2 regions of the Actinoplanes sp. G11-F43 genome follow, and region 1 is predicted to be linked to the other one. Evidence: riboswitches for the same ligand, from Rfam matches in the RefSeq annotation. Region 1 holds a riboswitch; the other holds the start of a gene.
What was found. Region 1 has a riboswitch for cobalamin ahead of ACQ0O7_RS09875 (hypothetical protein). Riboswitches for the same ligand answer to the same signal wherever they lie in the genome.
Positions count from the first base shown of each region.

Region 2: it holds a riboswitch for cobalamin, as region 1 does, so the genes downstream of both, ACQ0O7_RS15615 (ribonucleoside-diphosphate reductase subunit alpha) here and ACQ0O7_RS09875 (hypothetical protein) in region 1, are expected to answer to the same signal.

Region 1 is NZ_JBNZCE010000008.1:154,812-162,177, forward strand. Features, by position in the region: gene ACQ0O7_RS09860 (ABC transporter substrate-binding protein) at 1-377, opposite strand, end outside; gene ACQ0O7_RS09865 (ABC transporter ATP-binding protein) at 374-1,180, opposite strand; gene ACQ0O7_RS09870 (FecCD family ABC transporter permease) at 1,177-2,208, opposite strand; gene ACQ0O7_RS09875 (hypothetical protein) at 2,205-2,945, opposite strand; cobalamin riboswitch at 2,990-3,175, opposite strand; gene ACQ0O7_RS09880 (ABC transporter ATP-binding protein) at 3,488-5,224, opposite strand; gene ACQ0O7_RS09885 (ABC transporter ATP-binding protein) at 5,221-6,927, opposite strand; gene ACQ0O7_RS09890 (FecCD family ABC transporter permease) at 7,055-7,366, shown strand, end outside.
Region 2 is NZ_JBNZCE010000014.1:73,403-80,768, reverse strand. Features, by position in the region: gene ACQ0O7_RS15635 (ArsR/SmtB family transcription factor) at 1-275, shown strand, start outside; gene ACQ0O7_RS15630 (SRPBCC family protein) at 275-820, shown strand; gene ACQ0O7_RS15625 (hypothetical protein) at 824-1,102, opposite strand; gene ACQ0O7_RS15620 (ribonucleotide-diphosphate reductase subunit beta) at 1,171-2,166, opposite strand; gene ACQ0O7_RS15615 (ribonucleoside-diphosphate reductase subunit alpha) at 2,166-4,595, opposite strand; cobalamin riboswitch at 4,713-4,931, opposite strand; gene ACQ0O7_RS15610 (enoyl-CoA hydratase/isomerase family protein) at 5,140-5,667, shown strand; gene ACQ0O7_RS15605 (PepSY-associated TM helix domain-containing protein) at 5,654-7,039, opposite strand; gene ACQ0O7_RS15600 (L,D-transpeptidase) at 7,253-7,366, opposite strand, start outside.

The sequences.
Region 1 (7,366 bases):
CTGAAGCCGTAGCCGTACCCGGCGAACATCATCTCCGGTTTGACCGCCAGGACGTTCTCCAGCGTGGGGTGCTGGTCGCCGACGGCCTTCAGGTCACCGACGCGCAGGTCCGGGTAGGCGAGTTCGAGCACCGCCTGGTCCTGATCCATGCCGGTCACGGCGACCAGCTGGTCGCGGGCGCCGGCGGCCAGGACGATGGAGATGATGCCGCCGTCGTACGCGTACAGCCGGCTGATGGGTTCGTCCACACCGACGTCCTGCCCGCAGTTCTGCACGGTGATCGCCCCGGCGGTGGCCTCACCGGTGGGGGACGGGCTGGAGCAGGCGGTCAGGACGGTCAGGGTGAGTGCCAGCGTGACGCCGGTTCGGATGGTCATGAGTCCTCTCGGGGGTGAATGAGCAGGTGGGACTGGTCGAGGGTGGGATGCGGCACCTGCACCGAGCCGACCCCGAAGTGGGTGGCCACCCGGCGGGTGCTGAGGACCTCGGCGGGCGTGCCGAACGCGACGATGCCGGCCGGGTCGATGGCCCGGTCGGCGCCGGGCGGCCAGCCGACGACGGCGAGCAGGTCGAAGAACCGCAACGCCAGATCCAGGTCGTGGATGGTGGCGACCAGGGTGCGGGCCCGGGCGGCGAACACGTCCAGCAGGTCGAGCTGCCAGGCCACGTCGAGGTGGTTGGTCGGCTCGTCGAGCAGCATGATCGGGCATTGCTGGGCCAGGCCCCGGGCCAGCACCGCGCGCCGCCGCTCACCACCGGACAGCTGGTCGCAAGCGGTGTCGAACCGGCCGGCCAGCCCGACGGCGTCCAGCGCCTCACGGACGATCCGGTGCTCGGCACGGCTGTCACGGGACCAGGGCCGGGTCTGCGGCACCCGGCCGAGCGCGACCATCTCACCGACCCGCAGTTCCGGGGAGGTGACATCCTCCTGCGGTACGAAGGCCAGCCGGCGGGCACGCTCGCGGGCCGGGAGCCTGCGCAGGTCGACACCGTCCAGCAGGGCGCTGCCCGAACCCGGTGCCAGCACTCCGGCCAGCACCCGCAGCAGCGTCGACTTGCCGGCGCCGTTCACACCGACGATGCCCAGGCGTACGCCCTCCGGGATCGTCAGGTCGACATCGCGCAGGATCGTGCGGCCACCCAGCCGTGCCGAGACGCCGTCCAGGCGCAGCGCGGTCACCGGTCGCCGCCGAACCGGTACATGCCCCGCCCCATCAACAGCAGGAACAACGGCGCACCGAGCACCCCGGTGACCACCCCGAGCGGGATCTCCTGCGGGCGCACCGCCATCCGGGCGAGCACGTCCACCCAGATCAGGAACACCGCCCCGGCGACCGCCGCGACCGGCAGGACCACCCGGTGGCGGGCGCCGACGACCAGCCGCGCGGCATGCGGCACGATCAGGCCGACGAACCCGACGCCTCCACTGACCGCGACCAGCACACCGACAAGGACCGACAGGCCCACGAACAATGTCGTACGCATCCCGGCCACGTTGATCCCCAAGGACGCCGCCGTCTCCGGTCCGGCGGCCAGCGCGTCCAGCCAGCGATGCATCGCCAGCATCCCGGCCGTCAGGGCGGCCACCAGGATCGCCGGAATGATCAATTTTTCCCAGGACGCGCCGCCGACACTGCCGAGCATCCAGAACATCACCGAGTTCGCGGCCCGCGGGTCGGCGCTGAGGAAAACCAGCAGTGACGCGATCGCCGACAGCCCCGAGGAGAGCACCACACCGGACAGCACCAGCCGTAGCGGGGTCAGGCCGCCCTGGGCCATCGCGATCAGCCAGATCAGCAGGGCCGAGCCGACCGCTCCCAGCAGTGCGCCGCCGGAGACCGCGTAGACGCCGAGGCCCGCGAGCGCGCCGGTGGTGATGGCGGCGGTGGCGCCCACCGAGGCGCCGGAACTGATACCCAGCAGGTACGGGTCGGCCAGCGGATTACGGACCAGGGTCTGCATGCCGGCACCGGCTACCGCCAGTCCGGCGCCGACGGTCAGGGCCATCAGGGCCCGGGGCATCCGGAGTTCCCAGATGATCACGTCCCAGCGGCCGGGTGGGGTGCCGGTGAACCGGTCGGTCACGGCGCCGACCACCTCGGTCAGGGGGATTCGTTCGGAGCCGAAGGCCAGGGAGGCGATCGCGCTGGCCACCGCGCTCAGCAGTAGGGCGATCAGGAGCGGCCAGAAGGGCAGGCGTCGTTTCACGGGTGGGCTCTCCGGGTGCGTGCGCGCTGACGGCGGACCCGTTCGATGGGGTCCATTCGGGGGCAGGTATCGCAGAACGAACGTTCTGTCCCGAGGCGGATCAGGCAGCAGGTGGTCCGGGTCTGCAGCAGGACGTCACCGTCGGCGTCCAGCCTGATCAGAGCCCGCCCAGCGGTCTGCTCCAGCACGGCGATGATCGCGGCCCCGTCCCGTACGATCCCGGCACGGTCCGCCGGATCGGCCGCGGCGTAGAGGCGGGCGACGGCACCACCGAGCGAGGCGGCGGGCCCGCCCAGCGCGGTCGCCCGGGTGAGATTGGACGCGGCCAGAACCCCGTCCAGCAGCGGCGCGACATGATCAGCGACGGCCTGCCCGACCGCCGGCACCCCGGCGGGCGTGCCGCTCGCGGTGTGCCCGGCGGTGTGCCGGGCCGCGGTGTGCCGGGCCGCGGTGTGCCGGGCCGCGGTGTGCCGGGCCGCGGTGGTGGCCGCGTTCTCGTCGACGCGGACCTGCCAGTCCTCGTGACGCATCGACAGCAGCCGGCCGGTCCGGACCCACTCCGCCACGACGAGGGGCAGGACCTTGCCGCAGTAGTGCTGCAGACAGCAGGCGGCACCGGGCGCGGCATGCCGGGTCCCGAGCCAGGAACTGTAGGCCGCGACAGCACCCGCCCACCACCGCGGATCACACAGCTCTACTGCCGAAACGTAGCCGTCGTCGGAGGGCGGCGAATCCAAGGCGGAAGCCTCTCGGGTCGGAGACCCTGGTCGCGAGAGCCCACTGACGAACACGTGAGCCGACAGGTCTTCGGACTCGGGGTCAGCCGGCGGCACGGCCTTCCCAGGAAGCGCCCGCTCCCCAGTGGCGTAGTCGTGCCGCCGTCGCCCTCACCGCTGCGCGCCAGTCCCGGAATCACACCGGAGTTCCCTGGCATCCATGGGATGCGGTCGACTCGTGCCGCACCCTAGCACGGCAAGATCCGCTGGACGAGGTGTCCTACCTTGTCGGAGTGAGCCTGCTTCTCGGCTGCTGGCCCGCTCGGGTCAATTCCCCGCGCGAGTGTCCACCTTCCAGCTCCACCCCAGCCGATCTTGGTGGATTTACCACCGAAAACGGTGGTAAATCCACCAAGGTCTCGGCTGGACGGGCCGCCCGCGTGAGCAATTGACCGCAAGTGATCAGGCGGCCAGGAGCAAGGCTCTACAAAGGTGGTAGATCATCCAAGATCGGTCGAGGCCGGGCCGGGAAACGGCCACTTGTGCGGGCGAGGGCCGGACGGTCAATGAACGGCCAGCTGGGCGCTGATCAGCTGGGCGTAGGGGCCGTTGGTGGCCAGTAGCTCCTCGTGGGTGCCGGTTTCGGTCAGGCGGCCGTTGGACAGGACCGCCACCCGGTCGGCTGTGCGGATGGTGGACAGGCGGTGGGCGATGATCAGGGTGGTTCGGCCGGCGATGATTCCGGACATCGCCTCGGCCAGGACGCGCTCGGTCTCGGCGTCCAGGTTCGACACCGGCTCGTCCAGGACCAGCACCGGAGCGTCCGTCAGCAGTGCACGGGCCAGGGCGATCCGCTGGCGCTGACCACCGGACAACCGGGTGCCCCGCTCCCCCACCGTGGTTTCGTACCCTTCGGCGAGCCCCATCACGAACTCGTGGGCCCCAGCCGCCCGGGCCGCCGCCTCCAACTCCGCGATGGTGGCATCGGGCCGGGCCAGGCGCAGGTTCTCGGTGATCGTGCCGTGGAACAGATAGGGGTCCTGGGGCACGAACGCGACAAGCTCCCGCAACCGCTCCAACGGCAGATCGCGCAGATCGACCCCACCGATGCTGACCACGCCCCGGGACGGGTCCTGGAAGCGCAGCAGCAGGTGGGCGGTGGTGGACTTCCCGGCACCGGAATGCCCCACCAACGCCACACTGCCGCCGGAGGGGATGTCCAGATCGAGGCTGGACAGCGCGTACGGCAGATCATCGCCGTACCGGAAGGCCACGTCGCGGAAGGCGACCGCCGCGCCCGTCACGGCGGGCGGCGCGGTGGTGACGGACAAGACCGGGGACGGCAGGGCGAGTAGTTCGGCGACCCGGGCGGCGGCCGCGGCGGCCAGGTTGAGGTCCTTGGCGACTTCGGCGACGGTGGTGACCGGGGTGAACGAGAACGCGGCGAGCACCACGGCGACCGGGAACAGTGCCGGGTTCATCCGGCCGTCGGCGGTGAGCAGCGCGGTGGTGGCGAGCACGGCCAGGGTTCCGGCGGTGACCAGGGTGTCGATGGCGGCTTTCTCGACGCCGCCGCGGCCGGCGTGGGAGCGTTGCACGGCCCGCAGCCGGGCGACGGCGGCGGCGATCCGGTTCTGCTGGCGGCCGGTGGCGCCGAAGACGGCGAGTTCACGCAGGCCCTGGACGGCGTCGACGGTTTCGGCGGCCACGTCGGCGGCGGCCGCCTTGACCGCGTCGCCCTGGGTGCGGGCGCGCCGGGCCAGCCACATCGGCACGGTGGCCACCGCGAGCAGGACCGGCAGGACCACCAGCGGCAGTACGGGGTGGATCAGGCCGAGCGCGACCAGGGTGCTGAACGGCACGGTGACCGCGACGACCAGCGGGCTCAGTGTGTGGGCGAAGAACACTTCGAGGGCTTCCACGTCGGCGACCATGGCGGTGCCGAGGTCGCCGCTGCGGCGCCCGGCCAGGCCGGCGGGGGCGAGGCGTTCGAAGGCGGCGTGTACGCGGGTACGGGTGTCGGCGAGCGCCCGGAACGCCATCGTGTGGGACAGCGTGTTGTCCAGCCACGGGGTGATCGCCCGTAGTGGGATGAGCACCACCAGCAGCCAGAACCACGGCATCAGCGTGTCGGCGCCGGCGCCGGTGGCGACCAGGCCGACCAGGTAGGCGCCGACGGCCGCGCCGGCGATGGTGAGGAGCTGGTTGAGGGCGCCGGAGCCGATCGCGCTGGCCAGAAGCAGTCGGTGGGCGCGCAGCAGGAAAAGCATGGTACGCAGGCGTTTCACGGTTTCGGTCATGCCGCGTTACCTGTCTGAGCTACGGCTAGCCGACGGTAGGCACCACCGGATCTGGCCAACAGTTGATCGGGTGGGCCCTGTTCGGCCACCGTTCCGTCGTCGAGAACCACCATGTGGTCCGCGGTGCGCACGGTGGACAGCCGATGGGCGATGACCAGTGTGGTGCGCCGTCGCGCGAGCCGTGCCAGCGCTTCCTGGATGGTCGCCTCGTTGGCCGAGTCGATGGCCGAGGTGGCCTCGTCGAGGACCAGGATCGGCGCGTCCTTGAGCAGGGCGCGGGCGATCGCGATCCGCTGGCGTTCGCCGCCGGACAGCCGGGTGCCGCGTTCGCCGATCATCGTGTCGTATCCCTCGGGTAGTGCGGTGATGAAGTCGTGGGCGGCGGCGTCGCGGGCGGCTTGCCGGAGTGCCGTGTCGTCGGCGCCGGGCCGGGCGAGCAGCAGGTTGTCGCGGACGGTGCCGTGGAACAGGTAGGTGTCCTGGGAGACCACCGACACCAGGGCGCGCGGGTCGGCCAGGCCGGTGATGTCGTGGCCGTCGATCAGGATCCGGCCGGTGCCGGGGTCGAAGAAGCGCAGCAGCAGGGCGATGACGGTGCTCTTGCCGGCGCCGGAGCGGCCGACGATCGCGGTGGTGCGCCCGGCGGCGGCGGTGAAGGTGACGTCGGTCAGGGTGGGTTGGCCGGGGACGTACGCGAAGGTGACGTTCTCCACCCGTACCTCTCCGGGGCCGTTGATCGCCACGGCGGACCCGGGCCGGATCGCCGGCGGGGTGTCCAGCAGTTCGAAGACGCCGTCGGCGGCGGCCAGGCCGGGGTAGGCGCCGTGGAACGCCCGGGACAGGTCGGTGAGCGGCCGGAAGCACTCTCTCGACAGCAGCAGGACGATCAGCAGGGTGGCGACGTCGAGCTGGCCGTCGGCGGTGCGCAGGGCGCCGACGCCGACGGCGAGGCCGGTGCCGGCACCGGCGGCGAGCCCGACGACGATCTCGTACGCGGCGACGGCGGCGGTGAGCCGGGTGGAGGTGGTGGCGAAGGTGGTGGACTGGGCGGCCATCTGCGCGCCGCGGCGGCGGTGCGCGTTGACGCCTTTGAGGGTGACCATGCCCTGGAGGATGTCGAGGGTGTCCGCGTACAGCGCCCGGTATTCGGTGAACCACCTGGTCAGCGGCGCGCTCATCAGCCGCCGGGAGATCCGTGGGGCGGCGCCGGCGAGCAGCGCGCAGGCGGCGATGGTCGCGCCGACGACCGGGTCGAGCGTCCACACGTAGCCGATCAGTACGGCCGCGCCGAGCAGTGACGAGATCAGCTGGGGCAGGAAGTCAGCGAAGTAGCCCCGCATCGACTCGACGCCGTCGACCACTGTCGACTGGATGCGGCCGGTGCGGGTGCCGGTGGTCCAGCCGGGTCCGAGGGTGAACAGTCTGGCCAGCAGCCGGCCGCGCAGGTCGTCCTGGATCCGGGCGGCGACGGTGGTGGCGGTGGTTTCGCGGGCCCAGAGGAGTCCGGCGCGGGCGGCCTGGAGGGCGGCGATGCCGGCCATCGTGGGCCAGGAGACGGCACCGTCGAGGACTTGGGCGATGACCCGGGCGATGAGCAGACCCTGGCCGGCGTAGGTGGCCGTGATCGCCAGTCCGATCAGGACCAGGCCGGTGAGTCCGGCCCGCTGCCGGGCGGCGAGGCCGAGGAGTCTGCGGTTGAACATGCGGGCACGCTAAGCACCGATGCAGTCACTTTGCAACTGCACTAGAGAAGCAACACAGCCCCTTCAATCAGCATTGATCATGATGTTAGTTTGCTGCACATACTTGGCAACAACAAGGGAGCCGCTGGTGGCAACGGACCTGCTCGGCGTCGGCACACAACGGCGCCGGACGAGCCTCTGGCTGGTCGTGCTGACCGCGGCCCTGGTGGTGACCGGGCTGGTCGCCGTCGGCACGGGGGCGATCGGCATCAGCCCGGTCACCGTCGCCCGCATCATCCTGCACCAGCTCCTCGGCCTCGGTGAGATCACTTGGGCACCGCCGGAGGAGGCGATCGTCTGGCAGGTCCGGCTCCCCCGCGTCATCCTCGGCATCCTCGTCGGCGCCGGCCTGGCCGTCTGCGGTGTCGCGTTGCAGGCCATGGTCCGCAACGTGCTCGCC
Region 2 (7,366 bases), on a different contig from region 1:
GGATCCTGGACGCGCTGCGCGTCGCCGAGCACGACGTCTCCACGCTGACCGGGCTGCTCGGCATCCCCCAGCCGCTGATGTCCAAGCATCTGCGGGTGCTGCGGGAGGCCGGCGCGGTCACCGCCGCCACGGACGGCCGCCGCCGGGTCTACCGGCTGGCCGCCGATCCACTGCCCGACGTGCTGGGCTGGGTCAGCCCGTACCACCGCCGCTGGTCCGATGGTTTCGACCGTCTGGCCGAGGCCCTCGACGACGAGCGAAGGAGTGAACGCTGATGAGCGACGCCGTACGCAAGGAGATCGGCCGGCAACCGGCCGAGGCGGAGCTGGCCGCCACCACCGACGGCCGCTGGGTGCTGGCGATGAGCCGGGAGCTGCCGCACCCGCCGGAGCGGGTGTGGCCGCGCCTGACCGAGCCGGCGCTGCTGCACACCTGGTCGCCGGTGGTTCCGGACCGCCCGCTGGACTCCCCCGGCCCGGCCCGGAGCAGGGAGAACCCGGAGGATCCGTGGCTGGACGCGGAGGTCCTGATCGCCGACGCCCCGCTGGAGCTGGTCCACCGGTGGGGCGACGACCTGCTCCGCTGGACGCTGACCCCGACCGCGGCCGGATGCCGTCTGACTCTGGAGCACACGTTCGCCGACCGGGACGGGTCAGCGATGTACGCGGCCGGCTGGCACATCTGCCAGGCCTCGCTGGCGGCCCGGCTGGACGGCGACGACTCGCCGCGGGTGGCCGGGGCTGCGGCCCGCGATCACGGCTGGGCCGAGTTGCGCGACGCGTACGCCACCGGCGGGCTGATCAGCCAGGACGGCGTCTGAGCGTCAGGCCTGCGCGCGGGGGCGCCTGATCAGGCCGAACGCGCCCAGCCCGACACCGACCACCGCCGGGATCCCGATCATGGCCGCGGCGTCCCACTGCGCGTTCACGTCCTCGGCGATGAAGGGCTCCTCCAACACCAGCGTCCACAGCAGAAAGCCGCTGACGACCAGCAGCAGCGCCCCGAAGCCGACCGACGCCGCCCGCGGTGACGCGCGGAAGGCGAGCACCAGGACGGCCACGAACACCAGTGCAGCGACCACCTGGCCGAATCCGATCTCCATGGACCGCACGGTAACACCGCCGTGCACCCGGCCATGCCCCGGCAGAGGCATGGCCGGGCGGCGTCACCTCAGAAGTCGTCGTCGAAGGAGACGGTTCCGGTCACACCCACCTGGTAGGCCGACACCCGGCGCTCGAAGAAGTTCGACAGCTCCTGGACGTCCTGCAGCTCCATGAACGCGAACGGGTTCTTGCTGCCGTACATCGGGGCGATGCCCAGGGCCTGCAGCCGCCGGTCGGCGACGTGCTGCAGGTATTCCCGCATGTCGCCCAGCGACATCCCGGAGACGCCCTGTTCGAGCAGGTCCTCGGCGAACTGGACCTCACACTCGACGGCCTCGGCCAGCATGTCGCGGACCTCCTGCTCCATCTTGTCGTCGAACAGGTCCGGCTCCTCGGCCCGGACCTGGTCGACCACGTCGAAGGCGAACGCCATGTGCATGCTCTCGTCGCGGAACACCCAGTTCGTGCCGGACGCCAGGCCCTGGAGCACACCACGGGAGCGCAGGAAGTAGACGTACGCGAAGGCGCCGTAGAAGAACAGGCCCTCGATGCACGCCGCGAAGCAGATCACGTTGAGCAGGAACGCCCGGCGGTGTTCCCTGGTCTCCAGCCGGCGCAGGTCGAAGACCGAGTCGATCCACTTGAAGCAGAAGTCGGCCTTGCGGGCGATCGACGGGATGTTCTCGACGGCCGCGAACGCCTCGAAACGCTCCTGCTCGTCGGGCACGTAGGTGTCGAGCAGGTTCAGGTAGAACTGAACGTGCACGGCCTCCTCGAACAGCTGCCGGGACAGGTAGAGCCGGCCCTCCGGCGAGTTGACGTGCTGGTACAGGTTGAGGACCAGGTTGTTCGCCACGATGGTGTCACCGGTGGCGAAGAACGCGACCAGCCGCGACACCAGGTGCTGCTCGGCGGGGCTGAGCTTGGCCAGGTCGGCGAGGTCGGAGTGCAGGTCGACCTCCTCCACCGTCCAGGTGTTCTTGATCGCGTCCTTGAAACGGTCGAAGAAGTGCGGGTACTTCATCGGCCGCAGGGTCAGGTCCATACCGGGGTCGAGCAGCATTACTGGCAAGCCTCACAGATGTCGGGGTTCTCAAGGGACGAGGCGAGTGCGCCGCCGCCCAGGTCGCCGAGCAGGTTCACGCCGGGCACGACGGCCGGCTTGGCAACGGTGGCCTGGGCGGGGACCACCACAGCGGCGGGAGCCACGGCGACGGTCGCCTGCTGGATGCGCGTCGCCGGGCGCGAACGCAGGTAGTACGAGGTCTTCAGGCCGGCCTTCCACGCGTACAGGTACATCGAGGAGACCTTGTTGATGGTCGGCGCGGCCATGAACAGGTTGAGCGACTGCGACTGGTCGATGTACGGGGCACGGGCCGCCGCCAGGTCGATCAGCGCCTTCTGCGGCAGTTCCCACGCGGTCCGGAACAGCTCGCGCACGTCCGCGGGCAGCTCGGCGATGCCCTGCACGGAACCCTCGGCCCGCTTGATCGCCTCACGGATCTCGGCGGTCCACAGTCCACGGGCCTTGAGTTCGCGTACCAGATAGGTGTTGATCTGGAGGAACTCGCCGGACATCGTCTCACGCTTGAACAGGTTGGACACCTGCGGCTCGATGCACTCGTAGGCGCCGGCGATCGACGCGATGGTGGCGGTCGGCGCGATCGCGATCATCAGCGAGTTGCGCAGGCCGTGCTCGGCGATCGACGCCTTGACGGCCGCCCACCGCTCGGGCTGCCCCAGGTCGGCGCCCCACAGCTCGGGGTGCAGGTCACCCTTGGCCGCGCGGGTCTCGGCGAACGCCGGGTGCGGGCCGAAGCGCTGGGACAGCTCGACCGACGACTCCAGGGCGGTCAGGAAGATCTCCTCCTGGACCCGGGTGGACAGCTGCTTGGCCTCGGCCGAGTCGAACGGCAGGCCGAGCATGAAGAACGCGTCCTGCAGGCCCATCAGCCCCAGGCCGACCGGGCGCCAGCGCGGGTTGGACGCGGCCGCCTGCTGCGACGGGTAGTAGTTGATGTCGATGACGCGGTCCAGGTAGACCACGGCGGTACGCACGGTCGCGCGCAGCTTGTCCCAGTCGACACCGCCGGCGTTGACGTGTGCGCCCAGGTTGATCGACCCGAGGTTGCACACCGCGGTCTCGTCGTCGTTGTTGACCTCGAGGATCTCGGTGCACAGGTTCGACAGGTGGATCACGTTCTGCGGCTCGCCGGTCTGGTTCGACAGCGCGTTCGAGCGGTCCTTGAACGTCATCCAGCCGTTGCCGGTCTGGGCCAGGGTGCGCATCATCCGGCCGTACAGATCGCGGGCCTTGACGGTCTTGACCGCCTTCTTCTCCGCCGCGCGGTAGGCCTCGTCGAACTCGGCACCGTAGAGGTCGGGCAGCTCGGGCGCCTCGGACGGGTCGATCAGCGACCAGTCGCCGTCCGCCTCGACGCGGCGCATGAACTCGTCCGGGATCCAGTTGGCCAGGTTCAGGTTGTGGGTGCGGCGCGACTCCTCACCGGTGTTGTCGCGCAGCTCCAGGAACTCCTCGATGTCCGGGTGCCACGGCTCCAGGTAGACGCAGGCCGCGCCCTTGCGGCGGCCGCCCTGGTTGACGGCGGCGACCCCGGCGTCGAGGGTCTTCAGGAACGGGACGATGCCGTTGGACTTGCCGTTCGTGCCCCGGATCAGGGCGCCCCGGCCCCGGATCCGCGACCAGGCGATGCCGATGCCACCGGAGAACTTCGACAGCTTCGCCACCTGGTGGTAGCGCTCGTAGATCGAGTCCAGCTCGTCCTTCGGCGAGTCGACCAGGAAGCACGACGACATCTGGGTGTGCCGGGTGCCGGAGTTGAACAGGGTCGGCGAGCTCGGCAGGTACGCCAGCGACGACATCAGCCGGTAGAAGCTGATCGCCTCCCGGGCGTCCTTCGACAGGCCACAGGCGACCCGCAGCAGCCAGTACTGCGGGGTCTCCACCACCAGCCGCGAGGTCGGGTGGCGCAGCAGGTAGCGGTCCGCGACGGTGCGCAGCCCGAAGTACTCGAAACGCAGGTCACCGGCCAGGTCGATGGCGTCGTCCAGCTTGCGGGCGTTGGCCGCCACGAACGCGGCGGTCTCGTCACCGATCAGGCCCTCGGTGTGCGCGTACCGGATCGACTGACTGAAACTGGCCACGCCCTGGAGGCGGACCTCCTTGTCGACGTACGCCGCCAGCAGCCGGGCGGCCAGCCGCGAGTACTGCGGCTCCTCACCGATCAGCTCGGCAGCCGTCTGGATCGAGAGCTTGTCCAGTTCCGCGGTGGTGGCCCCGTCGTACAGGCCGCTGATCGTCTTGGTCGCCACCCGCAGCGGATCGACCTCGTCCAGGTCGGCGACCCACAGCTCGACCGCCTTGACGATCTTGTTGACGTCGACCGGTTCCAGGTCGCCGTTTCTCTTGCGCACCTGCATCGCATGCCGTCGCTGTTCCGGCACACCGGCGGTCCTGGTGGTGAGCGTCATGCCCTCTCCTCGCGAGCCCGACGCGTGGAAGGCAGACACCAGCGGCCCGCGGGCACACGGCCGCGCGGACGTTCGGCGTCGGCCGTCCCACGCGGCCTTCAACCGCCGCGCACCAGGCCGGTGCACGGCGCGCTGGCAGGTCTTCGGACTCGTGGGCACGGCTCTCGCAAGCCATCTACTGGCCGTCGCTTCCCAGGCTCGGTGACGAGCCCAGTGCTTGACTGACGGCGGTCGTTCCCACTCACCGCTGCGGGGCAGTCCCGGCCTCGCACCGGGTTCCCTGTTGCCTCGGGCAGGTCTCATCGACCCATCCGAACCAGCTGCGGGAGACACCATATATGGGTGGGGCCGGAAATTCATAACCCAACATGGTGTGTTCAAGACGTCACCCGAGAGAGATCAACAACACCCCTTCCCGCAGGTACGCCACCAGATCCCGCCCGGCCGGTTCCCCTCGGCAGCCCACGGCGAGAGGATGGGAGTCCCCCGACGGAAAGGGATCACCGGTTGAACACGCCGCCCGCACTCACCTCGATCTCCGGACATCTCGGACAACCATCTGGCCCTGACCGGCGCCACGATCGGAGCCGGCGGCGCGATCATGGTGGGGCTGGCCGACCGGCACGTGCCGGCGGAGCGGCTACCGTCCTTGATCGAGGGTTTGAGCAGCGGCGATGCCGGTCCCGCGGTGGCCGCGGTGACCACCGCACCGCCCGCGGACGACCTCGGCGACCACCGCGCCTGGATCGACGCCTGCTATGCCGGCACCGACCTCGGCGTGATCATCGGCCGTCTCACCGCGCATCCCGCACCGGAGGCGCGGGCCGCCGCCGAGGAGATCGCCGGCAAGTCGCCGACCTCCCTGGCGGTCACGTTGCGTTCGCTGCGAACGGCGGCCCGGTTGAGCGGTCTACGGGCGGCGCTCGCCCAGGAGTACCGGCTGTCGGCGGCGCTGCTGCGGCTGCCCGACCTGGCCGAGGGCATCCGCGCGCAGATCATCGACAAGGACCGGCGGCCGCGCTGGTCGCCGGTCCCGCCGAACCTCGTCGACGATCTGTTCAGGAGGTCGTGACCGATTCCTTCGCCGCGGCGTCCGCCACCGTGCCCGGCATGTCCCCGGCCGGTCCGCGACCGCTCCGGTTCCCCGGCGACCGTCCACGGATCGCCCCCACCGTGATGTCCGCGAGGAGGAACACCAGCAGCGGAATCCCGAACAGCGGGAGGAACCAGGCCACCGCGAACACCGCCGGAACACCGACGGCGATCAGCCACGCCGGCAGCCGCAGCCACGCCCCACGGGCCGGAGCCGGGCCGGCGAGCCGGCGGCGGTCACCCCGCGTCGGACGGCGCTGCCACCACATCCGGTAACCGAGGACGATCATCGTGACCAGCCCGAGAGCCAGCAGCGCGAGGGCGATCTGGTTCACCAGCCCGAACATCGTCCCCATGTGCAGGTCGACACCCCAGCGGGCCATCTTGGCCATGAACGGGTAGTCGGAGAATCGCACCACGTCGGTGACCCGCAAGGTCGCCGGGTCGACGGCGGCCACGTCGACCGAGGTCGGGTACTCCCGGTGCACCTCGGTCACGGTCCACGTGCGGCCCTCGCCCTTCGGCAGACCGATCTCGACCTGATCGGAGTCCACCTCGGCGGCCCGGGCCGCGTCCCACACGGCGCCGATCGTGGTGACGTCGACCGCCCCGGTGTCGGCGGGCGCCCCGCCACCGTGCGCCGAGTGCTCACCCCCGGTGACGACCGGGGCCGCCGTGACGGTGGTGCTCACCGAGGGTGTCGACCAGTTCAGCTGGGATCGCAGCTCGGTGACGTTCTCCCCGGCGAACGTCGACCAGGTCAGCCCGGTCGCGGAGAGCGCCAGAAAACCGACGGCCATCCACATTCCGAGAACGCCGTGCCAGGCCCGGGTCCGGGCCCGCCCGGTCGCCCCGCGGGTACGCCGCACCCGGCCCAGCCACATCCACAGCCCACCGAGGGTGACCACCCACAGCCAGGAGGCCGCGAGTTCGCTGTAGTACCGGCCGATGTCGCCGAGGTGCAGTGACCGGTGCAGTTCGTCGATCCAGGACCGGACCGGAAGCGCGCCGGTGGTGCCGTAGACGGTCTCCTGCCCCAGCACCGCCCCGGTGCCCGGGTCGATGAAGACCGCGTGCCGGTACGACTCGGCGAACCGCCCGTCGTCGAAGATCACCCGGGTGGTGCCGCCCTCCGGAGCCGGCCGGACCGCGACCAGATTGGGAACGGTGGTGACCTGCTCGGCGGCGGCCACCTGCCGGGCCAGCGGAACAGTCGACGTGGTGGCGGCCGGTGGCTTCAACAGGTCGGCGTGGACGGCCTTCTCCAGCTGCGGACTGAGCGCGTACAGGCCTCCACTGATCGCCGCGATCAACAGAAACGGCCCGATCAGGATGCCCGCGTAGAAATGCAGCCGCAGCAGCAGGGGCCTGATCTCGCTGTTGGTAATCAGGGCAGAACTCCTCGGTCCGGATCAACGACGTGTCGCTGGGAAGTCGTCGTTCCGGGCCCTGTGGTTCCCGCCGTTTCGAATCCCCGGTCGTTTCCCGGTACGGGCGTATCGACCGGTCTGCCGGCCGGCTCCGGCGGCCGGGCCGGGCCGCCGGAGCCGGTGAGTGCCGGAGCGTCAGTCGCCGTAGCGGTCGAAGGAGACCGTCCAGTCGCCGAGGCCGTTCCAGATCGGCAGTTCGCGCGGGGTGTTCTTCACGTCGACGATGTCGCCGAGCAGGAAGTTCTCGTA